Regions from separate parts of the Shewanella sp. 4_MG-2023 genome, predicted to be linked through region 1. Evidence: predicted binding sites of a transcription regulator. Region 1 holds the regulator's gene; each other region holds the start of a gene.
What was found. Region 1 encodes sigma-54, which starts transcription at its own class of promoters, with help from an activator protein. Its sites were predicted from a motif close to GTTGGCACGNNNNTNGNNT; they were not measured.

Region 1 (8,307 bases):
GTTCGCTGTCGATGACTTCAATACCCATTGGCTACTCCTGAAAAGACGATGATGAAATGTTAACTTAACTCACCGGAAAGAATGAAGAAATTTCTAATATCTGATGGCTTGATGCGCAATTCATAAATACGCTAATACTGCTTGGTGGTGTGTTGAGTATAGCTAATAAAATAATGGTAAAGGTGAGTCGCTGTGTTTCCTTGGAGATGTTACTGGGCGCAGGCGGTTAGCTTTCTTCGTCAAATTTATCGTTGATTAACTTGCATACGGCCTCAAGGGCTTTTTCTGCATCACGGCCTTGAGCTTCAACAGTAATGATTTTACCAATGCCACTTTCTAACATTAATAACCCCAATACACTGGCAGCACTGGCTTGTTTCTCACCTTGGATAAGGGTGATAGTTGCGTCAAACTCGGTAGCTAAAATTGCCAATTTAGTCGCCGCTCGCGCATGCAAGCCTAGCTTGTTACTGATGGTAATTTGCTTTGAATAGGCCACCGTTTTGGCTGGCGTTGTGGTTAGCTTATTCAATGCCAAGCTCTCTATGGCGGGCGCTGACTTTGTGCTTAGAGTTGTTGAAACGTTTAGCGAGCTGATCGGCAATATAAACCGAACGGTGCTGACCGCCAGTACAACCAATGGCAATGGTCAGGTAACTGCGGTTATTACGCTCTAAATGTGGCATCCAAGTGTCAAAAAGGTTTTCAATTTGCCAGATAAACTTATTCACCAAAGGCTGTCGCTCTAAGAACTCTTGCACGGGCGCATCTAGGCCTGTGTAGGGCCTTAACTCAAGCTCCCAGTGCGGATTCGGTAAAAAGCGCACATCAAACATAAAGTCTGCTTCAGCCGGCATGCCATGCTTAAAGCCAAATGACTCAAAATGTACCACTAATTCTTTATCAAAACTGCCTAGCAAGATTTGCCGAACATGATCGCTCAATTCGTAGATATTAGTTTGCGAGGTGTCGATATAGTGATCAACCATTTTGGCTATGGGTTCGAGTAACCGCCCCTCAAGCTTAATGGCTTCTTGTAACGAAATTTGATTCTTAGACAGTGGGTGTAATCGGCGGGTCTCACTAAAACGCTTCAGTAACACTTTATCGTTGGCGTTTAAAAAGAAACTGGTAATGCTGGTATCGTCAGACAGTAAAGCAATTTGCTCTTTGAGTACTTTGCCTTGCTCTTCGATATTACGCACATCGACGCTAATGGCGACAAGCTCGTTACTATCTTTAAGCTGTTCAAGCAGGCTGCCAATCAGTGGCAGTGGCAGGTTATCAACACAGTAATAACCTAAATCTTCAAGCACTCTCAGTGCGACTGATTTTCCTGAACCTGAACGTCCCGATACGATGACAAGTTTCATGCAGTAATAACCTGATAAAGTTCTGTAGCGTCATGACTCTTTCGAAGTCGTTTAAGTATCAATTTATCACTGAGTTTCTCTGCCATGCTAGATAATGTGCTTAGGTGTTGCTGGCACTGATCTGCAGGTACAAGAAGCGCAAATAAAATATCTACAGGTTGCTTGTCTATGGCATCAAAGGCGATTGGCTCTTCGCATTTGATTAAAATAGCAATGGGTTCTTCGATATTATCTAAGCGCCCATGTGGAATTGCTATGCCATTTCCTATACCTGTACTGCCCATTTTTTCACGCGCTATTAGACTTTCAAAAATAGCCTGTGAAGAAAGGGTTGGGTACTGGGCAGCCATTAAATTGCTGATTAATTCCAGTACCTTTTTCTTACTGCCCGGAGTGGCACAGGTAGTGCACGCCGGCTGCAGGATGGTACGAAGTTCCATCGTTAATGCTTAGTGAGTTTCTCTTTATGTTTAATTACCTGACGGTCTAGCTTATCTATCAGGGCGTCTATTGCCACATACATATCAGCGTTACGCGATACAGCAAACACTTCACCGCCTTTTAGGTGCAGTTTGGCTTCGGCAATCTGTTGTAGCTTTTGAACATCGAGCACAACGTGAACATTATTGATCTGTTCGAAGTGTCGTTCAAGCTTTGAAAATTTTGTTTGCACGTATTCCCGTAAAGATTGAGTTATTTCAATATGGTTTCCAGTCAGGTTAATTTGCATAGGTCATCCTCCAATAACAAAAGTTATAAGCTTTTGCGTTGGTTTGAGGGAGGGATGAGCATTGCCTCTCGATATTTGGCTATCGTACGTCGAGCAACGTTAATCCCTTGTTCAGCCAATAGTGTCGCCATTTTACTATCACTAAGAGGCTTTTTCGGGTTTTCTGCAGCTACGAGCTTTTTAATAAATGCGCGAATTGCTGTAGAAGAGCATTCTCCACCATCATCGGTACTTACATGGCTTGAGAAAAAATATTTTAGTTCAAAAAGTCCACGGGGGGTATGCATGTATTTTTGGGTCGTGACCCGTGAAATGGTCGACTCGTGCATTTCAACCGCTTCAGCAATATCATTGAGCACCATCGGCTTCATGGCTTCTTCACCGAACTCAAAGAAACCTTGCTGAAATTGTACGATACAGTTAGCCACTTTTAGTAAGGTTTCATTACGGCTATCGATGCTTTTGATAAACCATTTGGCTTCTTGTAAATGACCACGAATAAATTGGCTGTCAGCTTGGCTTGAACCGCCTTTGGCCATAGCTGCATATTGCTGATTAACGCCAATTTTAGGCATGTTATCGGGATTTAGCTCGACCACCCAGCGACCATTCTTTTTAAGTACAGTAACATCAGGAATGACGTACTCATCTTTAATGGGGGTAATTTGCAAGCCTGGACGTGGATTGAGCGTTTGAATAAATTCAATGGCTTCACGTAAATCATCTTCTTTAAGCTTGGTTTTACGCATCAGTAACCTAAAGTCACGACCGGCGATTAAATCAAGATGATCTTTAATCAGTAACTTAACATTATCTATGCAAGGAATTTCATTAGGGTATTGGCCTAATTGAATTAATAGACACTCACTTAAATCTCGCGCTGCAATGCCGACGGGATCGAAGTGTTGTACCCGTTTAAGTACAGCTTCAACTTCATCGAGTTCGATATCGTCAGTGCCTAAGGATTGCAAAATGTCTTCAACGCTCTGGGTGAGGTAACCGCGCTCATCAATGGCATCAATAATGGCGGTTGCAATCACCAAGTCATTTTCAGAAAAGGGAGTGAGGTTTTTTTGCCATTCAAGATGCTCATACAAGCCTTCACTGGTTTCGCCTTGAAACGGCATATCATTACCGCTCGATACTGCGCCAGAGCCAGAAGTCGGCGAGGCGGTATACACCTCATCCCATGTGGTATCCATAGGGAGTTCTTCAGGCATAGAATCTTTAGTGAGCGATTCAGTGGTATCAACCGTTGAGGTGTCTTTTTCTATGGTGACTTGGCTATTATCACTAAAATCGGTGTCAGTTTGCAGGGCGTTTTCTTTTACGGGCTCTTTGGCTTTAGTGAATTCGTCTTCAAGCTCTAATAGCGGGTTTGAATCAAGTGCTTGTTGAATTTCTTGCTGTAGCTCCAATGAGGAAAGTTGCAATAAGCGAATCGCTTGTTGCAACTGTGGGGTCATGGTTAAGTGTTGACCCATTTTGAGTTGGAGTGAGGCTTTCATGTACCGCTTGTCCCTAATTGAATTACATCATCGCGACGAACAGTGTGGGCGCTAGTTTATGATCCTAGAAAAATAGACTAGATTAAGGTTTGTTGTTGGCCGCGAATGCCATACTAAAAACTGAATAGTGCTAACTATAGCTTGAATTGTTCACCTAAGTATACCGACCTAACTTGCTGATTGACTAAGATCTCAGCAGGTGTTCCTTCAGCAATCAAGTTTCCGTGACTCACAATATATGCTCGCTCACACACATCAAGTGTTTCACGGACATTATGGTCGGTAATTAGCACCCCTAAACCACGGCTTTTAAGTTGTTGAATAATTTTCTTGATGTCGATTACTGAGATAGGATCTACCCCTGCAAAAGGTTCATCTAATAAAATAAACTTAGGATTTGCCGCTAATGCGCGTGCAATTTCAACTCGGCGACGCTCGCCTCCCGATAACGCCATACCTTGGCTATCACGGATATGAGTTATGTTAAATTCTTCTAATAAATGTTCCAGTTCTTCAATGCGCTGCTCATTTGATAAGCTTTTGCGAGTTTGAAGCACTGCCATTATATTATCGTGTACTGTGAGCTTACGAAAAATACTGGCTTCTTGAGGTAAGTAGCCAATGCCTTTTCGGGCGCGCAAATGCATTGGATCTGCGGTTAAATCATCTTCATCGATCAGAATGCGGCCCTTATCACTTTTGACTAGGCCTACGACCATATAAAAGGTGGTGGTTTTACCCGCGCCATTAGGGCCAAGTAAGCCAACAATTTGGCCGGTTTTTACCGTCAGGCTGACATCTTTTACTACCTGGCGACTTTTATAACTCTTAGCGAGATTTTCAGCGGTTAACGTAATTTGGGTCATTAGTCATTTTGCTCAGCTGCTGGGGCTGACAATGTCGCCTGCGCCTCAGCGTTAAGTGATTCAGTTACTTCGGGTGTTTCAGTTGAGTTCACAGCCTCTACAGCAGATAAATTGTTGTTTTCAATTATAGCTGGTGGCGTGTCATCACCGGGTTTAGCGCTGTCTGGTAAATGTGGTTGCTCATCTTTTTTCTTTTCAGAATCAATCAAGTCTGGGTGACTTTCTGGTTGAAAAATAGTGATAACCCGATCTTCACCAGTACCGGTGCTTTCAGCAATTAACTGCTGCTTTTCAATGTTGTAGCTAATTAGGTTACCAGTAACCTGGCTGCCAGCTTGGTCCAATTTAGCATTACCCGTTAAGGTTAAAATGCTAGTGGCAAGCTCATATTTAATTTCATCGGCACTGGCAGTACCAATACGGCCATCATCTAACTCTTGGGAAAATGTCGCAGGGTTACCTGTGGCAACCATGGTTTTTTGGGTGCCGCTTTCGGTGCCAAATGCGCGTAATTCGTCGGCATTAATGTTAATCGACCCTTGAGTCACATTAACTGGGCCATAGAAGATGACCTGATTGTTTTTTATGTCAGCTTTTTGGCTCACAGCTGCGACTTTAAGCTCTTGCTGTAAATCGCCTTCTTTTGCATAGGCGCTGGCAATACTGACTACACTGAGTAGTGAGGCAATCAAAAGTTTACTTTGCTTCATACGTTCCTTCTACTTGACTTAAAAGTTCAAGTTCTTGAGCATTTAAATCAGCATACAGGCCTAAACCTTGTATATTAAAATCTGACCCAGTAACAAAAATTTGTCTATCTGAGGTCAAAATCATGGTGTTCATATCGAGTGCCAACATGGTGGTTGTCAAAGATTGTAATGGCTCGTCGATGTTTATTGCATCAATAATAACATTATTTTCTAAAACTACTTTGCCTGTTTCATTATTCAGCTTGCCTAAATCTGCGCTTAATTGCCATTCGGCTTCACCATTTTCAGGATAAATAAGGTAGACAGGCTCAGTAAACATGGTTTCATTACTTTGCTGAAAGTGCTCCATGTATTTCGCTGAGACTCGGCTTTGCACTAAACCTTGCTCATTAAATTCAGTGGTGCGTAAGTCATTGGCGATAAAATCAGGGCGAGCAGGGGCAGGCAATTTACTTGCCTCCATCTGACTACGTTTAACTTGTACTTGCCAATAAAGGACTAAGGCTGCGCCAAAAAATCCGATAATAGCGAAGGTCACTCGGCTCATATACTCATTCCGTGGGCATTTTCAAACTTATCTTGGCTAAGTAATAGCAAATCGGTGAGTTCACGTAATGCGCCATTTCCGCCGTTAATGGTGGTGGTCATATGGCAATGTTGTTTAACATAAGGATGGCCATCAGCCACACAAACTGCAAGGCCAACCTGTTTCATCACAGGTAAGTCAACCATGTCATCACCAATATAGGCGACTTCATCTGGGCTAACGCCATAGGTATCTAACAGGCTTTGGTAAGGCACTAGTTTATCATCAACACCTTGATAAATATGAGTGACACCTAAAGCGGTCATTCTATTTTCCACAATGGCAGATTTACGCCCGGTTATCACAGCAACATGAATATTACTGGTTAAAATAGAGCGAATGCCATAACCATCACGGGTATGAAATGCTTTTAACTCTTCCCCTGCATTACTTAAATAAATACGGCCATCGGAAAATACCCCATCGACATCGCAAATAAGCAGCTTAATTTTTTTGGCTTTTTGCCAAACATCATCAGAGATTGGGCCGTAAAAACCTTGGTGCAGTGTTTCGTGTAATGACATGTTAAATGACTCCAGCTTTAACCATATCGAGCATGTTAAGTGCGCCGACTGGGCGTTGGTTCTCGTCTACGACAATTAAACCGTTAATACTTTTTTCTTCCATAATCTGTAATGCTTGCGCGGCTAAAATACCTGGGCTGATGGTAATGCAGTTGGTTGTCATTACATCGGCAATAGCGGTAGTACGCAGGTTCACTTCAGCATCGATGACGCGGCGTAAATCACCGTCAGTAAAGATCCCGACTAGCTTGTCTGCATTATCGATCACTGCAGTCATACCTAAACCTTTATTTGAGATCTCATATAGGGTTTCAGTAATGCAGAGCTCACTTTTCACCTGTGGAATATCAGCGCCTTTGTGCATTACATCGCTGACTTTAAGTAATAGTTTACGACCTAAAGATCCACCAGGGTGGGATAGGGCGAAATCATCACGGGTAAAGCCTTTCGCTTGCAATAATGCTACGGCCAAGGCGTCACCCATCACCAAGGTTGCGGTAGTGCTTGATGTTGGTGCTAGCCCTAATGGGCAGGCCTCTTCAGGCACTTCAATACATAAATGCAGTTTAGATAGCTTGGCCATATTGGATTCTGGTTTACCCGTAATCGCGATTACCGGGACCCCCATGCGCTGTATAACGGGCATTAAGGTGAGAATTTCACTGGCTTCACCAGAATTTGATATGGCTAAAATAATATCATTTTTTGCCAGAGCGCCTAAGTCGCCATGGCTTGCTTCGCCAGGGTGAACAAAAAATGCAGGCGTGCCTGTGCTGGCGAGTGTGGCAGAAATCTTATTGCCAATGTGGCCAGATTTGCCCATGCCCATGACAATGACTTTGCCTTTACATTCTAAAATGAGTTCACAGGCTTGGCCAAACTCGTCTGAGTCTACATATTGATAAAGGTTATCTAATGCTGCCTTTTCAATATCAATGACTTGACGACCCCATTGGCGCAATTGTGTTTGTTCTGTCATATGTATCTCTCTATTGTCCAAAGCGATTTCGGGTTACGCTTTGGTGAGTCACACATCTTTATGCCCCATTATTGTGATTGAAATAAGACAACTTGGTACGCAATAAAGACGATTAATAAAAGGGCTCCATGCCAGCGAGTAAGCTGCTTTTTAGCGCCACTCGATAATACCAGTACTGCTAATGCGGTGCTGGTTGCTAGTACCATGTAAAAATCTCGACCGCTTGCATTTATGTCGATTTCACCTGGGGCAATCAGCCCTGGAATGGCCAGCACTGCTAAAATATTAAAAATGTTTGAGCCAACAATATTACCAATCGCGAGGTCGTCTTCTTTTTTTAGGACGCCAGCGATGCATGCTGCTAGTTCCGGTAAACTGGTGCCAATGGCAATAATGGTCAAGCCGATGACCAGATCTGACAAGCCAAATGTCTTGGCAATGCCTACCGCGCCCGTCACCATCCAGTCTGCCGAGAGTGGCAATAACACCATACCAACAATGATCCAGATAATAGCATGTAATGTGGGTACATTTTTAGGGATCTCTGCGTCAGACTCATCAGCTAGGACATCTTTTTTCTTATTTCGCATCGCGCTCCAAATGAAATAGCCCATCAAGGCGAAAAATGCGATTAATAATACCCCACCTTCAACACGGGTGAGCATGCCGTCGTGAATAAGGTAGCCAGCTAATACGGTTGCCGCAATCATGATTGGAATTTCACGCTTTAAGGTTTCTGAGCGAACTGAAATAGCCCCAAACAATGCGGTAACCCCTAATATCAAGGTGATGTTAGCCACGTTTGAGCCGAGCACGTTACCAATTGCAGTATCGCTCATGCCTTCCATTGATGCGGTGGCAGCAACCAGCATTTCTGGCGCTGAGCTGCCCATGGCCACAATGGTTAAACCGATTAACATTGGTGGCAGGCCTAAGTTTCTAGCAAAGGCGGCAGCTCCGTAAACAAAGCGATCTGCGCTCCAAACTAATGCGCCCAATCCGACGATGAGCATCATGATATTAAAAAGCAT
Region 2 (8,307 bases), on a different contig from region 1:
GCCCAAATCATCATGGTATGTGGTCAAAACCCCAAGCTTTCATTTGAACAAAGAAATGACATCATTCGAGAAATTGATGCCATTGTTTATGATCTTGAAGAAATTCTCGCCAGTGTCGCTAAGCATAATGCTACGGCGGAGCAGAGTATTTTTATCACTGAGTTCTCAGGGCTTATTAAGAACTTATTCGATAAAGAAATCGAGCAACTTCTCAGATAAACCTATTTTTAACGTCATTATTTTAATTATTTATATTCATTATTAGGAACCTGCATGTTTAAATCTCTTGTTGGTGCAATGCTATTCATTTGTATGTCTTTTTCATCAGTGGCGGCTGAAAAACAAGTGTTGGGGCAAACTGAAATGATGTCAGTGAGCCAAGGCGGCATTGTATTTGAGGCTCGTATGGATACTGGAGCGGTAAACTCTTCATTGCATGCACTTAATATAAAGGTGTTAGGCGGCAGTGCAAAGAAAATGAAGGATAATGTGGGTAAAACCGTTTCGTTTACCACAGAAAACGAAAAGGGTCAGCAGCAGCAAGTTAGTGCCAAAATTGTTGGTACTTCGACCGTCAGTAACTCCCAAGGCACTGAAACCCGCTACGCGGTTAAGTTACCTATAACATTCGGTGACAGCACCCGTACGGTAAAGGTTAATCTTCGTAATCGTGCCTCCATGGATTATAAATTACTCATAGGTCGCAATTGGTTAAAAGGTAAATATGTGGTTGATGTTTCAGAGCAAAAACTAATTGGCCCTACTGCAGACATTAGCATTGTAGAGTCAGGGTTAATATTTGATACCCGCATTGATACCGGCGCCGTTGAGAATTCATTACACGCTACTAACCTGCATATTATTGGTGAAGACAAAAGCAACATGGAGAACAATGTCGGTAAAGATGTCACTTTTACCACCATGAACGAGAAGGGTGAAAAAGCACAGGTCACAGCTCGAATTCATAGCACTTCCTTAATCCGTAATGCACAAGGCAGTGAAATCCGTTATATGGTGACCTTGACGCTAGGTGAACCTGGCCAAGAGTTCAAAGTTGATGTTAATTTACGTGATCGCAGTAAAATGACCTATAAATTGCTTATTGGACGTAATTGGCTGCAAGGCCACTATATTGTCGATGTGGACATGTAAACCTGTTTACAGATTCAATACCGTTCAGTTGAGCGGTTTTTTTTGTCGATATTATTTAAACGATTAGCGTTAAGTTGTTATTTTTACATCAGCATTTAGTGTAACGCTTGTATCTATCATAAACTTCAAACTTAACCCTTGCCCCCTCAAAAAAAAGGCCAGCATGTCTGAATTTATTGCACCGCCGTGTTCAGAACACATCACTATTTTGTATCAAGATGAGCATTTATTACTGATAAATAAGCCTAGCGGTTTACTGAGTTTATCGGGTAAGAACCCGCTTAATAAAGACTCTGTTCATTACCGTTTAGTGCAGGACTTTCCCAATGCGACATTAGTCCATCGACTCGATTTTGGTACCTCAGGGATCATGCTGGTGGCGTTAAATAAAACCATTAATGGCTTACTGACCAAACAATTTCAAAATAAAACTGTGAGTAAAACCTACAGTGCGATTTTGTTCGGCCATGTTTTTGGGCTGCAGCAACATGATAAAGAAATTGGCTATATTGATGCGCCAATTGCTAAAGATGTTGATAATTTTCCGTTTATGAAGATTTGCCATGAAAAGGGCAAACCATCACAGAGTCAATTTGAAGTGATAGAGCGGTTAGAGATAGAGTCAGTTCATTTACAAGAAGCGATACCAATAACTAAAGTGAAATTTGTGCCTATTACCGGTAGAACACATCAGTTACGGCTGCACAGTCACTATGTTAAGAATCCTATTTTGGGCTGTGATTTATATAAAAATGCCACTTCAGAGGCGCTTGCAGAAGAAGTCTTTGGCCCACGACTATTATTACATGCCCAAAGGCTGCGTTTTCAGCACCCAGTAACTCATGAAATGATTGATATGGTGTGTGAAGCACCGTTTTAGCATTCCAGTAAAATTCAGATATGAAAAAGCCAGCAGTTAAGCTGGCTTTGTTTACAAATTAAAACTGCTGAACAGGCTTTAAAGCACACCGCGTTTCATTTGATCACGCTCAATTGATTCAAATAGCGCTTTAAAGTTACCTTCACCAAAGCCTAGGTTGTTCTTACGCTGAATAATTTCAATGAAGATTGGCCCAAACAGGTTTTTAGTGAAAATTTGTAATAGGTAACCATCGTCATCACCATCAACTAAAATTTGGTGATGCTTGATGCGATCTCTATCTTCAGTGACTTGTGGTAGCTTGTCAAAAATAGTGTCGTAATACTCAGGAATAATATCCAGCGTTTTAATTGCGGTACCTTCCATTGCATCTAAAGAGCCAACAATATCACGGCTTCTAAAGGCTAAATGCTGAACCCCTGGGCCATTATATTCACCTAAATATTCATCAATTTGGTTCTTGTCATTGCCTTTACCTTCATTAATCGGAATACAGAAGCTGCCATCAGGTGAACGCAGGGCGTAAGATACAAGCGCAGTTTGTGAACCACTAATATCAAAATAACGCACTTCAGTGAAACCAAAAATATCTTTATAAAAGTTGGCCCATTTTTCCATGGTGCCTTTATAAACATTGTTGGTCAGGTGATCGACTTCCATAAAGCCTTTTTCTTCTACAATAATAGGTTCAGCTAAATCTTCAAAATCATTAGCATAAATATTATTGTCAGTGCCAAATACATCGATGAAGTAAATTAAGCTATCACCAATACCGTAAATAGCAGGGTAAGGCATATCTTTAGCCGTATCATCAGCCGGTTTTGCGCCGCGCGCTACAGCTTCAGTGTAAGCAAATTGTGCATCTTCAACACGCCAGCCCATAGAACAAATAGCGGGGCCATGAGACTTAGCAAATTCAGCTGAGAAGCCTTGCTTAGATTTGTTCAATAAGAAGTTGATATCGTTTTGTTGGTAGTAAACGATATCGCTATGTTTAGCTTGTTTAAGCATTGAAAAACCAAAGTCGACAAACACTTGATGCATAAAATCAGTATCAGGACTGGCAAATTCAGTAAATTCAATACCTAGTAGTCCAAGTGGGTTTGTTTCGCTAGCCATGGTGTTTTCCTTAATAATTATCTTTATTTTTCATCACTCTGTGGTGATGTGTAATAGGGATGCTGTTGGTGATTAATCTTCAATCCAAGAGCGGTTGTAATCATCACTCATGCAGTTTTTGACATGGGTGGTTAAATTAAGTGGCGCAAAGGTATCAACCATTACGGCATATTCGTAAGTTTCGGTTTTGCCGATAGAGGCTTCGGTGCGCCCAGGTTGTGGCCCATGTGGCACGCCTTTTTGATGCAAGGTCATGTAACCAGCTTCAATACCTGTGCGGCTCATAAAGTCACCGTCAACGTAATACAGCACTTCGTCGCTATCGATGTTGTTGTGGTAATAAGGCGCTGGAATTGATTCTGGGTGGAAGTCATAGGGACGCGGTACAAAGTTACATATCACAAAATTGTTAGCCGTAAACACGATATGGTCAGAAGGCGGTAAATGAATTTTTCCTACTTTAGGTGCATATTCGGTGATATTAAATGCCCAAGGATAAACGCAGCCATCCCAGCCCACTAAATCAAATGGATGCCACTCTAAGGTGGTGAGTTGATACTTATCGCCAAACTTGCTGACTAAAGGAAACTCACCTTTTTCAACGGTAGCATCAGTAAGTTCAGGGGTGCGAATATCACGTTCACAATATGGCGCTGACTCCAGCATTTGCCCATAGTCATTTCTAAAATGTTTGGGTACTTCAACCATTGAGTTTGATTCAATAACGAATAAGCGTACATTACTGTAATCATTAAACTTGAGCTGGTAAGTCGTGCCTCTCGGAATGATTAAGTAATCCCATTGCTTAACTTGAAGTTGACCATATTCACTTAACAGCGTTCCTTCACCTTGGTGGACAAAGACCACTTCATCAGCATAGGCATTACGGTAAAACTCAGCCGTATCTTCAGTGACTTTGGCTGTGTACATGGCCACATCACTGTTATAAAAAATCTTGTTACGGGCACTGAAAAAGTTGCCGCTGCAATCAGCTTGGCGCGAATCGAGTTTGTAGTTTTGGATTAACGAGTCTTGCCACTCGTCGCCGTGCTCAAGAGCATAGGGAGCCACCGCTAATGCCTTAGTCGGCATATTATGGTGATATTTATTGGAGTAAATATTGGCAAAGCCGTGAGTAGAAAACAGTTCTTCACGGTAAAGCTCGCCAGAGTCTTTTTTAAAAGCGATATGGCGTTTAGAAGGTATTTGTCCTTGTTGAACATAAACCGGCATCGTAACTCCTCAACTCTTATTCGTTTGGTTGTCGTTATTGAGCTTCATTAATCTGCTTTGTTAATGTTTTTCTAGCGCAGCGTTAATAAACTATTTGTGATCTAGTTAACAATTTAGTTGCTAGGATGGACAAAAAAAAGAATAATAAACCACTTAACTTAATCTAATTTTTAGATGGTTAATAAAAGTTTACATAAGTGTCACGACTGCAGAACACTTAAAGGCAGAATAGGGACATGGAGGCTTAAATGAAAATCGATGTAGAAGCATTTAATGTGCTACAAGTACTTGTTGAAGAAGGAAGTTTTGCTAAAGCCTCTGAGCGGCTACACAAAGCGCAATCAGCAGTAAGTTATCAAGTAAAAAAACTCGAGCAACACCTAGGGGTGACTTTATTTAATCGGTCTCAATATCGGGCTGAATTAACCCCAGAAGGCAAAGTGATTTTGGCTGAAGGCCAACGGTTACTGCAACATTTAGCCAATATTGAACATTTAGCCAGTCGTTTTAGCGAAGGTTGGGAGCCAAAGCTTGAATTGGTGATTGACGGCGCGCTGCCAATGGAGCCTATCATGACAGCGTTAAAGCGCATGTCTGAGCATAATATTCCTACCAAGATACAACTTAACATGGAATTTTTAGGCGGCGTTCAACATCGTTTTGAGCGAGATAAAGCCGATTTAATGCTGGTTAAGGATTACCTTGCAGGGCCTTATTTTTCTGCCCAACAACTGCCACCAGTGACCAGTTTATTGGTTTGCTCATCGCAGCATCCTCTTGCTGAGTTATCCGGTGTTACCCTGACTGATCTGCAGCAACATGTAGAATTAACCATTGAAGACTCATCGCCGCAAAAACTACACCGAGACGAGTTACAGTTTGGCGGCGACAAAGTGTTTTACTTATCAGGCTTTATTATGAAGAAAAATGCCTTACTAAAAGGGCTAGGTTTTGGCTGGATGCCGGAGTTTCTTATTAATGATGAGCTTACGGGCAAGAATTTAGCCATAGTAGATTTTGTTGGTGGCCATAGATTTAGATTTACCCCGCAGTTAGTATCTACCCTAGAAAGGCCACTTGGGCGGGCGGGGCGATTATTTACTGAGTTAATTTCAGAAGAATTTGCAACTTTTAATCAATCAACTAATGATCAAAAAATTAGTCATTCGGCCATTGGTTAGTTATGGATTGCATAAGTATTATCGTTTTACTGTTAAGGATTTAAATGAAGTATTGGTTAATGAAATCGGAACCTGATGAGTTCAGCATTGACGATTTAGCAGCATGTTTACCACAGTCAGAACCCTGGCAAGGGATACGTAATTATCAGGCGCGAAACTTTTTACGGGATGAGGTAAAAACAGGAGATTTAGTGCTGTTTTACCATTCCAGCTGTAAAGTTCCCGCTGTTGTGGGTATTGCCGAGGTGACCTCAGATGCGGTGACTGATTTAAGCGCCTTTGATAATCAAAGCCCTTATTTTGATCCTAAATCAGATAAACAAAAACCGAGATGGGTTGCAGTAGATATTCGTTTTAATCAAAAGTTAACCCGCATTATTACCTTGGCGCAGTTAAAAGCAGATCCAAAACTTGCTGACATGGTATTGGTAAGTAAAGGCGCTAGGTTGAGTGTTCAGCCTGTGACAGAAGAAGAGTTCAACTATATCGTTGCCTTATAAATGCTTTATAAATGCTTTATAAATGCTTTATAAATGCCTTAAACATAAAAAAGGAGTGCTAATAAATTAGCGCTCCTTTTTTAACATTCAATAGTAACAGCAATTAAAATTGGTTTAGATTAATAGCTTTCTTTTGCCACTATGGTTTGTCCAATCGGCGTGAGGCTCAATAAAGCCAGCTTCACATGTTGTATAGCAAACGGAATACCAATGATAGTGATAAAACAAGCTAGAGCATGGGTGAGGTGACCGATGGCCAACCAAATACCGAAAAATAAAAACCAGATTACATTACCTATCATCCCTAATGGACCGGTACCAAAGTCTTCTGTGCCTGATAGGTGTTTACGATTTACATTTTCTTGGCCGAATGGCCAAAATGCCATTTCACCAATGACGAAACAGGCTCGGCCAAAGGGGATACCGATAATACTAATAAAACATAAGAGCCCAGCTAGCCACCAAGCTAAGCCCATTATAAAGCCGCCCATGATGAACCAAGCGATATTAAAAACTAATCTTAATACTGACATCTAAAATCCCTTACTTGTTGTAATAACGTACTATTTTTAATCGTGCTTTGTACAGTTTGTTAGTCGAACTATGCACTATTGAAGCGAAATCTGTGCCACATTATTTATATTTTTTATCTTGCTGAATTTAAACGATAATTTTATAAGGTATATTGTCTCTTAAACTCTCAGCATAAATAGGTTAGTTAAAAACAACATTTTTTAGTTAAAATAATAACTCTACTCATTGATGTTGAGATAAACATGTTTGCCACCACACCAGTACAAACCATTCGATTTGCAGAGCAGGCAATATTTGTAAAACGCGATGATTTACTCCACCCGGATTTCAGTGGTAACAAAGCGCGAAAATTTCAATATTTTCTCGAGCAAGATTTCCCTCTAGTAAAAAAACTGGTTGGCTATGGCTCAGCGCAAGCAAATTCGCTGCACTCTTTAGCTGCCTTAACCAAAATGCGCGGCTGGCAACTTGATTATTATGTTGACCATATAGCTGGCTATCTTAAGCAAAACCCCCAAGGAAACTATAAAGCGGCCTTAGACAACGGCGCCAACATCATTGAAAAGCCAGCGGGTATTGAGCTGAACCTAGAGACTTATGTACAACAAGATATTCAAGCGCCGTATGAATCGAACAAACAGCTTGTCGTTAAGAGTACGGTGTTTGTTCCCGAAGGCGGGCGTTGTGAATATGCTCAGCTAGGGCTTGATCAACTAGGGCGAGAGATTATTGAATGGCTTAAACAACATAATATGAAAAAGTTAGAGCTATTTCTTCCTTCAGGTACAGGTACCACGGCACTTTACTTACAACGTTTTTTTGTCGAATTCAGTAAAACAGCCAGCAGCTCAGACCTCTCGCTGCCCAGTGTAACGGTATTAACCTGCAGCTGTGTTGGCGGTGATGAATATCTCACTAAGCAGTTTTATCAATTAACCGATAATACTGACTATCATCCAAGGATCATCTCTAATGGTAAAAAGTATCATTTTGGTAAGTTGAACCGTCAGTGTTATGACATGTGGCAACACGTCAATAAGCAAGGTATTGAATTTGAATTGTTGTATGACCCAGTTGGTTTCATCATGCTGGAGCATTATCTAAATACTGCAAACCTAAGCGGCGATGACTTAAACAAAGGTGCTGCTGTTCCTGTGATGTATTTACATCAAGGGGGCTTGCTGGGTAATCCAAGCATGTTAGCGCGCTACAAAAGGAAATATCAACAGCAAGGATGATAGCGGGTTTATATCTAGGCTAGATAAGCATTCATTAGAGACAATATTGAAAATTGATTTGAATTATGACGTTGGAGAGTTGCTTAGAGAAGGATTTGAAAAGTGCTCTTGGGTGAGGGTAACTTCATGTTGCTCAGTTCTAATAAACGTCCGGTAAGGTGTGAGAGGAAATACCGAGAAGCGATGTCTATTGAGTAACTGAGCAAATGAATAACGCAAGCGTTAAAAGTCTTACTTGTTAGCCGTAAGTAACCATTTCATAAATGTTAACGCTTCAGTGCGCTTAGAAAAAGTTGTTTTAGTTTTACCTTGGCTATCGGTAAAAGCTATTGAGTTTTTATTTGATGATATTGAATTAACAGGGAAATTAACTGTAATTTCATGACCATTTATGTTGTATGACATGTGCCACACTCCTTTTTAATTTTCACCTTTTTGGTGAGTAAGTAATAACAATATTTATCCTTAAG
Region 3 (8,307 bases), on a different contig from region 1:
GCCCGCCGCTGAAATGTGGGAGCAGCCTTGGTTTTGGCGCGCGGTGAGATTGGTGTTAGGGGCGTTTTTAGTCTTAGTGCTGATTTTGTTTGTGATTCGCCCTATGTTAAATCGTTTGTTTAATAACGACGAAGTCGAGATGCCCGAAGAGCCGCGCTTAGGTCATGAATTGGCTGAGATTGAAGATCAGTATGCCGCCGATACCTTGGGTATGCTCAATAGCCAACAAGCAGATTATAGCTATGCCGATGATGGCTCGATTCAAATACCAAACCTGCATAAAGATGATGATATGATTAAGTCGATAAGGGCATTAGTGGCTAATGAACCTGAACTTTCTACCCAAGTAATTAAGAGTTGGTTACAAGAAGATGGCAAATAATACCCTGGTAGCACCCGTAGGCGAACAGGCTACTCTTGAAGAGCTGAGTGGCATTGATAAAACTGCTATTTTGTTACTGAGCTTAAGTGAAGCAGATGCCGCCTCAATCTTAAAGCACTTAGAGCCAAAACAAGTGCAAAAAGTCGGTATGGCCATGGCCGCCATGCAAGACTTTGGTCAAGAGAAAGTCATTGGGGTGCATAAGCTGTTTTTGGAAGAGATTCAGAAGTTTTCTTCCATTGGTTTTAACAGTGAAGAGTTTGTCCGCAAAGCATTAACTGCGGCCCTAGGTGAAGACAAAGCCGGTAATTTGATTGAACAAATTATTATGGGCAGTGGCGCTAAAGGCTTAGATTCGCTTAAGTGGATGGATGCACGCCAAGTGGCGACCATTATTCAAAACGAGCATCCACAAATCCAAACTATTGTTTTATCTTATTTAGAGCCTGATCAAGCGGCTGAAATCTTCAGTCAGTTCCCTGAAAATACCCGTTTAGATTTAATGATGCGCATTGCTAACTTAGAAGAAGTTCAACCAGCAGCTTTGCAAGAATTAAACGACATCATGGAAAAACAATTTGCCGGACAAGGCGGCGCACAAGCTGCGAAAATGGGCGGCTTGAAAGCGGCGGCCAATATCATGAACTTCCTTGATACGGGTGTTGAAGGCCAGATCATGGAAACCATGCGTGAATCTGATGAAGAAATGGCGCAGCAAATTCAAGATCTGATGTTTGTGTTTGAAAACTTAATTGATGTAGATGATCGCGGTATTCAAGCTTTGCTGCGTGAAGTTCAACAAGATGTGCTAATGAAAGCATTAAAAGGTGCTGATGATCAGTTATCTGACAAAATTATTGGTAATATGTCTAAGCGAGCAGGTGAGCTATTACGTGATGATCTTGAAGCCATGGGGCCGATAAGGATCAGTGAAGTGGAAATGGCTCAAAAAGAGATCCTTGCGATTGCGCGTCGATTAAGTGACAGCGGCGAAATTATACTCGGTGGCGGCGGTGGTGATGAGTTCCTATAGTCCGATTTAAGCCGATTTTATAACGAGGTACAACCAGAGCAATCATGACTAAAGCTAATAACAATAATAACCTAACAGAAGTTGATGAAGATTTTAGCCATTGGCAATTACCGGATGTTTCCCAACAAAAAACTGACACTGGCTCAAATTTATTTGGCCAACTAGGACGTCAAAATTCCCAGCCTGTTGCTGAAGACAAGCCCCTTTTACCGCCTACCATGGCTGAAATAGAGCAAATTCGAGTTGAAGCTGAACAAGAAGGTTTTGAGCAAGGCCAGCTTGATGGGCTAGCGAAAGGCACGGAGCAAGGTCGGCTTGAAGGTTTAGAGCAAGGTCACGCTGAAGGCTTTAGCCAAGGAGAACAACAAGGTTATGAAGTGGGTTTAGCCAAAGCTAATGAGATGCTTGAGCGTTTATCTGGCTTAGTTGAGCAATTTGAGCAACCCTTATTAGTGCTTGATGCTGAAATTGAAGCTGAGCTATTACAGCTATCCATTAATCTGACCAAATCCATCGTCGGTAATGAATTACAAACTCATCCTGAACATATTTTATCTGTACTGCGTCAAGGGGTAGATTCGTTACCGATTAAAAAACAACAAGTCACTCTGAGGTTTAGCCCAGATGATGCTGCACTTGTTAATCAATTATACAGTGAAGCGCAATTAGCTAAGAATCGTTGGGAAATTGAAGCTGATCCATCTCTTAAAAACGGTGACTGCATCATTCACAGCGAGCGCTCCAGTGTCGACTTACGAGTTGAAGCGCGTATGAGTCAAGCTCTTAGTGGCTTGCAGCAACAGGTCGCAGCGATTCAGGCCAATGTGCAAACGATTAAGTCAGATTCAAGTCACTACACCACTAGCATTGCCGAGGATGCTAGCGAATGTAGCCTTAAGGTGGTGGGAGCAAAGCGGGATCAACTCACTGATGACAATGTTTCTTCTGTCGTACATGAAGAGGGTTTACACCTTGTTGATGAGGTAGATGATGCTAAATCGCCAACATCAGTTACTAAATAAATTTAAACTCCATAGTAATAAAGTCACCCCCATTCGGCCTGTGGCCAGTGGTCAGCTGGTTAGGGTTGTTGGCTTAACCCTCGAAGCTACCGGCTGTAGAGCCCCTGTTGGCAGTTTATGCTCTATCGAAACCATGGCCGGTGAGCTAGTGGCTGAAGTCGTTGGATTTGATGATGAATTACTTTATCTCATGCCCGTTGATGAATTAAGAGGGGTGTTACCGGGAGCAAGAGTGCAGCCTTTAGGTGAGCAGTCAGGGTTAAATGTCGGCTTAAGTTTACTTGGTAGAGTTTTAGACGGTAGTGGTTTACCCCTTGATGGCCTTGGACCATTAAATACTGAGCAACATGCCTCGCGTCATGCGCCGCCCATTAACCCTTTATCGCGCCGCGCGATTACCGAACCATTAGATGTGGGGGTTAGAGCCATTAATGCCATGTTGACCGTAGGTAAAGGCCAGCGGATGGGCCTGTTTGCCGGCTCTGGTGTGGGTAAAAGTGTGCTGTTAGGCATGATGACTCGCGGCACCACTGCTGACATTATTGTGGTGGGGCTGGTGGGTGAACGTGGCCGTGAAGTAAAAGAGTTTATTGAAGAGATTTTAGGCCCAGAAGGCCGAGCCAGATCTGTGGTGGTCGCAGCACCTGCTGATACTTCACCATTGATGCGATTACGCGCCTGTGAAACCTCAACACGTATTGCGGAGTATTTTAGAGACCTTGGCTATAACGTATTGTTATTGATGGACAGTTTAACCCGTTACGCCCAAGCCCAGCGTGAAGTAGCCTTGGCAGTGGGTGAGCCTCCGGCGACCAAAGGTTATCCGCCATCGGTGTTTGCTAAATTACCCCGCTTGGTCGAACGGGCAGGTAACGGCGGCCCAGGTCAAGGTTCGATTACCGCATTTTATACCGTGCTTACCGAAGGTGATGATCAACAAGATCCCATTGCCGATGCGTCACGGGCGATTTTAGATGGTCATATTGTGTTATCAAGAACGCTGGCAGATTCTGGCCATTACCCCGCGATTGATATTGAGCAGTCCATTAGCCGCGTCGCACCTATGGTGATTAGCACTGAGCATTTAGAGTCCATGCGTCTGGTTAAACAGATGTATTCACTTTATCAGCAAAACAGAGACTTAATTTCAATTGGGGCTTATTCCCAAGGCAGCGATCCACGCATTGATAACGCTATTCGGTTACAACCAGCGATGAATGCATTTTTACGCCAAGGATTTAAAGATGTTATTTCCTTTGATAACAGTCAAACCATGGTTGGGCAGATTGCTGCTCAGTGTAAATAATGCGCCGGGCTGATCCATTAATTACAGTGCTTAAACTCAATAAAGAAGCAGAAGAACAGGCGGCTTTACAGCTTAAATCTGCACAATTAGAACTACAAAAATGTGAGGGGCAATTAGAGGCGTTAAATAATTATCGTCTCGAGTACATGAAGCAAATGAATGAAAATCAAGGCAAAACGCTAAGTGCCAGTGAATATCATTCTTTTCATGAATTTATTAAGCAAATTGACCAAGCACTAGTGCAGCAAGTTAATACCGTTAAAGAAGCACAAAATCAGACCCAACATCGACAAGTTAATTGGCAGCAAAAGCAACAAAAGCGTAAAGCGGTTGAATTGTTGTTAGCTAAAAATGATCAAAAAGCTCAGCAAATAGCCAATAAACAAGAGCAAAAAGCCTCAGATGAATTTGCGATGCAGCAGTTTATTCGTAAAACCCCGCGTTAAATTCCCTTATCCGTTTTTAGCCTAATTAATTTTTATTCTGGCACTCTTATTGCTTGGTTCGTTATTAATAATAAAAGCGTCAGCAATGTGACTTTCATAATTTTATAGCACCAATAGGTTTTCGGTGTTATTAACTCGGAGTTTGTTATGCAGCAAGTGAGTAATATTTTACTTGGAAATAGCAATAAAATGGCGAATTCCCCAACGGGAGAGACGCCGCAAGGTACTGATAGCTCATCTTTTTTGTCGGCGCTTAATCAAGTTTCTCAAACTGATGAGATGCAGGGTAACACTGAGCAAGCTTCTGAAAATAACACAGATATCAATCTGGTGGATGACAATGCCTCACAAGAGCATATTGCTGCAGAAACCGATATTGCTTTAATCTTTGCTCAAATTGACTTAGCAGAAAATTTTGAAACCAATAGCCAACCAACAGGTGGCAACATATTGCCGCTGGCTATTGAGGCCGATTCAACTACAGAATTTTTAAGTGACTATTCAGCTGAGCAACTACAAAATTTATCTGAATTTAGTGCAATGTCTGCAGCTGAGTTGTCAGCATTATCAGTCAAGGAGTTAAATCAGCTGATCACTGACTTTAACCAGCAAACTCCCATCCAAGGTGGAGCCTTACTCCCTTTGATTGAGTTAGCAACAACCAGCGCCATAGATAATGCTGAAAAACCAGCCCTTGCACTTAGCAGTGGCTTTAGTTCAATTCATAAAAACATAATGGATAACAATAGCGCTGCTGTTGATGTAAACAAAAACTTAGTTGATGCAAACAAAACTTTAGGCGATCCTGACAGTATTGAAGGCAAAATAACCTCAAAGGAATCTGGGGTTAACCTGAGTAAAGCTGAGTTCTCGGTATCCATGGATAAGTCTGCTATTCCTTCCTCTGCCAATAGTCCTAGTAGTAATGCCCTAGCAAATAATGCCATTGCCCTTAGCGCTGGTGAGTTTACTCTTGATGCAGAATCTGTGGATCTCAAGGCGATACAAAATCAAAGTAGCTTAACGTCAGTGCATAAAAGTGACGTGCCGCAATTTCAATTATCGTTACGCCAAGGATCTGAGTCGGTAGGGCAAATGCAGGAGATGATCCAAAAGTTCGCCCCTGTGATGAAGCAACAACTCATGACGATGGTAGGACAGGGCATTCAACATGCGGAAATTCGATTAGATCCGGCAGAGCTTGGCCATATGGTGGTCAGAGTTCAAGTTAATGGCGATCAAACCCAAGTGCAATTTCAAGTGGCGCAGACACAAACCCGAGACCTATTGGAGCAAGCTATTCCGCGGCTACGGGAAATGCTAGCAGAAGAAGGGCTGCAATTGGCTGACAGTCATGTTTCTCAAGACGGCGAACAGCAGAAAAACGCTGATTATGATGAGTCGAGTGCTAGTAATGACAGGCTTTTGGATGAAATTTCAGCACAAGAACTTGAGATAGTCACAAAACATGCCATGAGTGGCAGTTCAGCTATAGATTATTACGCTTAAGTCGGTAACCTATGGGTTAATGATCGCAAAATCAAAAACTAAGCTGAAACTTAGTTAACACAATAATAACAACAGCGTGATGGAATCATTTATGCCAGAAGAAGCTTCTTTAGAATTAACTACCCAGAACCCACCAAAAAGTATCAATAAAATGATTATTTTTTTGGTGGTTGGCATGTTGCTGCTGGCAGGCATTGCTGTGACAGTGCTGTTTTTTATTGGCGACAATGCGAAAGCGACTGCAAACTCACCTGCAACTGACATAAGTACTGCAACTGTAGTAACTGATGCTGCTACTGGTAAGGCAAATTATGTGGGTATGCCAAGACCATTTTTATTCAATCTAGCGGGTGCTAATCGTTCACGTTTAGTTGAAATAAAAGTGCAGTTAATGGTGCGAGGCGATGACGGCGTTACTGCAAAAATGCACATTCCTTTAATTGAACATGCGCTTTTAAACACATTTAGCGCAGCAGATGTACAAAAGCTAAGTACCCAAGCGGGTAAAGATGAATTACGCCAATTAGCCCTATTAAATGTTCAAAATACATTGCAACCCATAACCGGCCAAAAAGTCGTTGAAAGAGTACTTTTTACTGGTTTTGTAATGCAATAACGCCATGAAAAATCCAAGGTGATGATGTGAGTGATTTATTAAGCCAAGACGAAATTGATGCGCTACTCCATGGCGTCGACGATGTTGATGAAGATGATATTTATGATACTGATGAAACCAGAGCATATGATTTCTCCTCTCAAGATCGCATTGTTCGTGGGCGAATGCCAACCCTTGAAATTGTAAATGAACGTTTTGCTCGTCACTTACGCATCAGCATGTTTAACATGATGCGCCGTGCTGCTGAAGTGTCTATTAACGGCGTGCAAATGCTTAAGTTTGGTGAGTACGTTCATACCCTATTCGTACCAACCAGCCTGAATATGGTGCGCTTTAGTCCGTTAAAAGGCACGGCGCTTATCACCATGGAAGCAAGGTTAGTCTTCATTTTGGTGGATAACTTTTTTGGTGGTGATGGCCGCTTTCATGCAAAAATTGAAGGGCGTGAGTTTACTCCCACAGAGCGTCGTATCGTCCAGCTGCTATTGAAAATCATTTTTGAAGATTATAAAGATGCCTGGGCACCAGTAATGGATGTTGAGTTTGAGTATTTAGACTCAGAGGTCAACCCTGCCATGGCCAATATTGTTAGCCCAACAGAAGTGGTGGTCATTAACTCTTTTCATATTGAAGTGGATGGCGGCGGCGGTGATTTTCATATCACCATGCCATATTCGATGATCGAGCCTATTCGTGAGCTGCTTGATGCCGGTGTTCAAAGTGATAAACAAGATACTGATATGCGTTGGGGACAAGCATTGCGTGATGAGATCATGGATGTGCAAGTAGGGATTGATGCCAACATCATTGAGCATGAAGTGACATTAAGAGATGTGATGGGCTTTAAAGCTGGGGATATTATTCCTATTGAGCTGCCTGAGCATGTGATGATGCGAGTTGAGGACTTACCGACTTACCGCTGTAAGCTAGGTCAATCCCGCGAAAATCTGGCATTAAAAATTAGCGAAGTTATTCCAAGGCCTGAAACGGCGAAATCAGAATTACAGCTAATTACTCGTAAAGGCAAAGCCCGCGATCTTACTGTGCTATAGACAGGCTTATTTCAAAAAAAGTTTTATTTTAACAATCTTTTTTAAAAAGTTTTTTAAACAAGATGCTGAAATTAATAATAATTTATAGATTTAATAATTATTGTCCGTGAATGTTTAACGGATAACATGTCAGAATTTTAAGGTGAAATAAATGAGTGATACCGATGATTGGGCTGCAGCAATGGCAGAGCAGGCACTTGAAGAAGCAAAAGAAGCTGAACAAGTCGCCCTTGATGAACTGGTAGATGAAGCCGCGCCAATCTCGCATGATCAAGCTGAAAAGCTCGATGCCATTATGGATATACCGGTAACGATTTCGATGGAAGTCGGTCGCAGTTTTATTAGTATTCGTAACTTGCTGCAACTGAACCAAGGTTCGGTGGTCGAGCTAGATCGGGTGGCGGGTGAGCCCCTTGATGTGATGGTAAATGGCACGCTTATCGCTCATGGCGAAGTGGTTGTGGTGAATGACAAGTTTGGTATTCGTCTGACAGATGTGATTAGCCAAACAGAACGCATTAAGAAGTTAAAGTAATCGAACAAGCATTAAGGATTTAACCCTGTGTTGAATGTATTCTCCTCGCTAGCGTTAGCTAGCTCTGCGCTTACTGACACGGCAACAACCGCAGTTGCCACAACCGTGTCTAAAGCCCCAGAAACATCAAATGTGGCTGCGCTTTCAAGCATGGTGGGCGGGCTTATTCTCGTTATCGCCATCATCTTTTTACTGGCATTTATTGTCAAAAAATTAAACTTAGTGCAGTCAAATCAAGGGGTGATAAAAACCATTGCCATGACGCCACTTGGTCAAAAAGAAAAGCTGGTTCTGGTTGAGCTTGAAGGTCAGCAATATCTGTTAGGGGTGACCTCACAGCAAGTTAACCTTATTGATAAGCTAGACACAAACGTTGAAATAGAAAGCACTAGTTTTGCCACTCGTC

Region 2: Q4546_RS04835 (YccF domain-containing protein) is a predicted target of sigma-54. The motif match lies at 6,680-6,698, and genes of this name have one in related genera.
Region 3: Q4546_RS08180 (flagellar hook-length control protein FliK) is a predicted target of sigma-54. The motif match lies at 4,226-4,244, and genes of this name have one in related genera.

Annotation. Positions count from the first base shown of each region.
Region 1 is NZ_JAUORL010000027.1:2,819-11,125, forward strand. Features, by position in the region: gene mgtE (magnesium transporter) at 1-28, opposite strand, end outside; gene Q4546_RS14390 (HPr family phosphocarrier protein) at 227-499, opposite strand; gene rapZ (RNase adapter RapZ) at 525-1,373, opposite strand; gene ptsN (PTS IIA-like nitrogen regulatory protein PtsN) at 1,370-1,813, opposite strand; gene hpf (ribosome hibernation promoting factor) at 1,816-2,103, opposite strand; gene Q4546_RS14410 (RNA polymerase factor sigma-54) at 2,127-3,611, opposite strand; gene lptB (LPS export ABC transporter ATP-binding protein) at 3,746-4,477, opposite strand; gene lptA (lipopolysaccharide transport periplasmic protein LptA) at 4,477-5,187, opposite strand; gene lptC (LPS export ABC transporter periplasmic protein LptC) at 5,174-5,734, opposite strand; gene kdsC (3-deoxy-manno-octulosonate-8-phosphatase KdsC) at 5,731-6,297, opposite strand; gene Q4546_RS14435 (KpsF/GutQ family sugar-phosphate isomerase) at 6,299-7,276, opposite strand; gene Q4546_RS14440 (calcium/sodium antiporter) at 7,345-8,307, opposite strand.
Region 2 is NZ_JAUORL010000006.1:64,262-72,568, reverse strand. Features, by position in the region: gene Q4546_RS04870 (DUF3802 family protein) at 1-219, shown strand, start outside; gene Q4546_RS04865 (RimK/LysX family protein) at 274-1,152, shown strand; gene Q4546_RS04860 (RluA family pseudouridine synthase) at 1,316-2,032, shown strand; gene hppD (4-hydroxyphenylpyruvate dioxygenase) at 2,111-3,151, opposite strand; gene Q4546_RS04850 (homogentisate 1,2-dioxygenase) at 3,224-4,384, opposite strand; gene Q4546_RS04845 (LysR family transcriptional regulator) at 4,633-5,565, shown strand; gene Q4546_RS04840 (EVE domain-containing protein) at 5,610-6,065, shown strand; gene Q4546_RS04835 (YccF domain-containing protein) at 6,185-6,598, opposite strand; gene Q4546_RS04830 (1-aminocyclopropane-1-carboxylate deaminase/D-cysteine desulfhydrase) at 6,842-7,837, shown strand; gene Q4546_RS04825 (hypothetical protein) at 8,069-8,242, opposite strand.
Region 3 is NZ_JAUORL010000011.1:57,078-65,384, forward strand. Features, by position in the region: gene fliF (flagellar basal-body MS-ring/collar protein FliF) at 1-382, shown strand, start outside; gene fliG (flagellar motor switch protein FliG) at 372-1,415, shown strand; gene fliH (flagellar assembly protein FliH) at 1,460-2,437, shown strand; gene fliI (flagellar protein export ATPase FliI) at 2,406-3,743, shown strand; gene fliJ (flagellar export protein FliJ) at 3,743-4,189, shown strand; gene Q4546_RS08180 (flagellar hook-length control protein FliK) at 4,337-5,698, shown strand; gene fliL (flagellar basal body-associated protein FliL) at 5,790-6,314, shown strand; gene fliM (flagellar motor switch protein FliM) at 6,341-7,366, shown strand; gene fliN (flagellar motor switch protein FliN) at 7,518-7,901, shown strand; gene fliO (flagellar biosynthetic protein FliO) at 7,932-8,307, shown strand, end outside.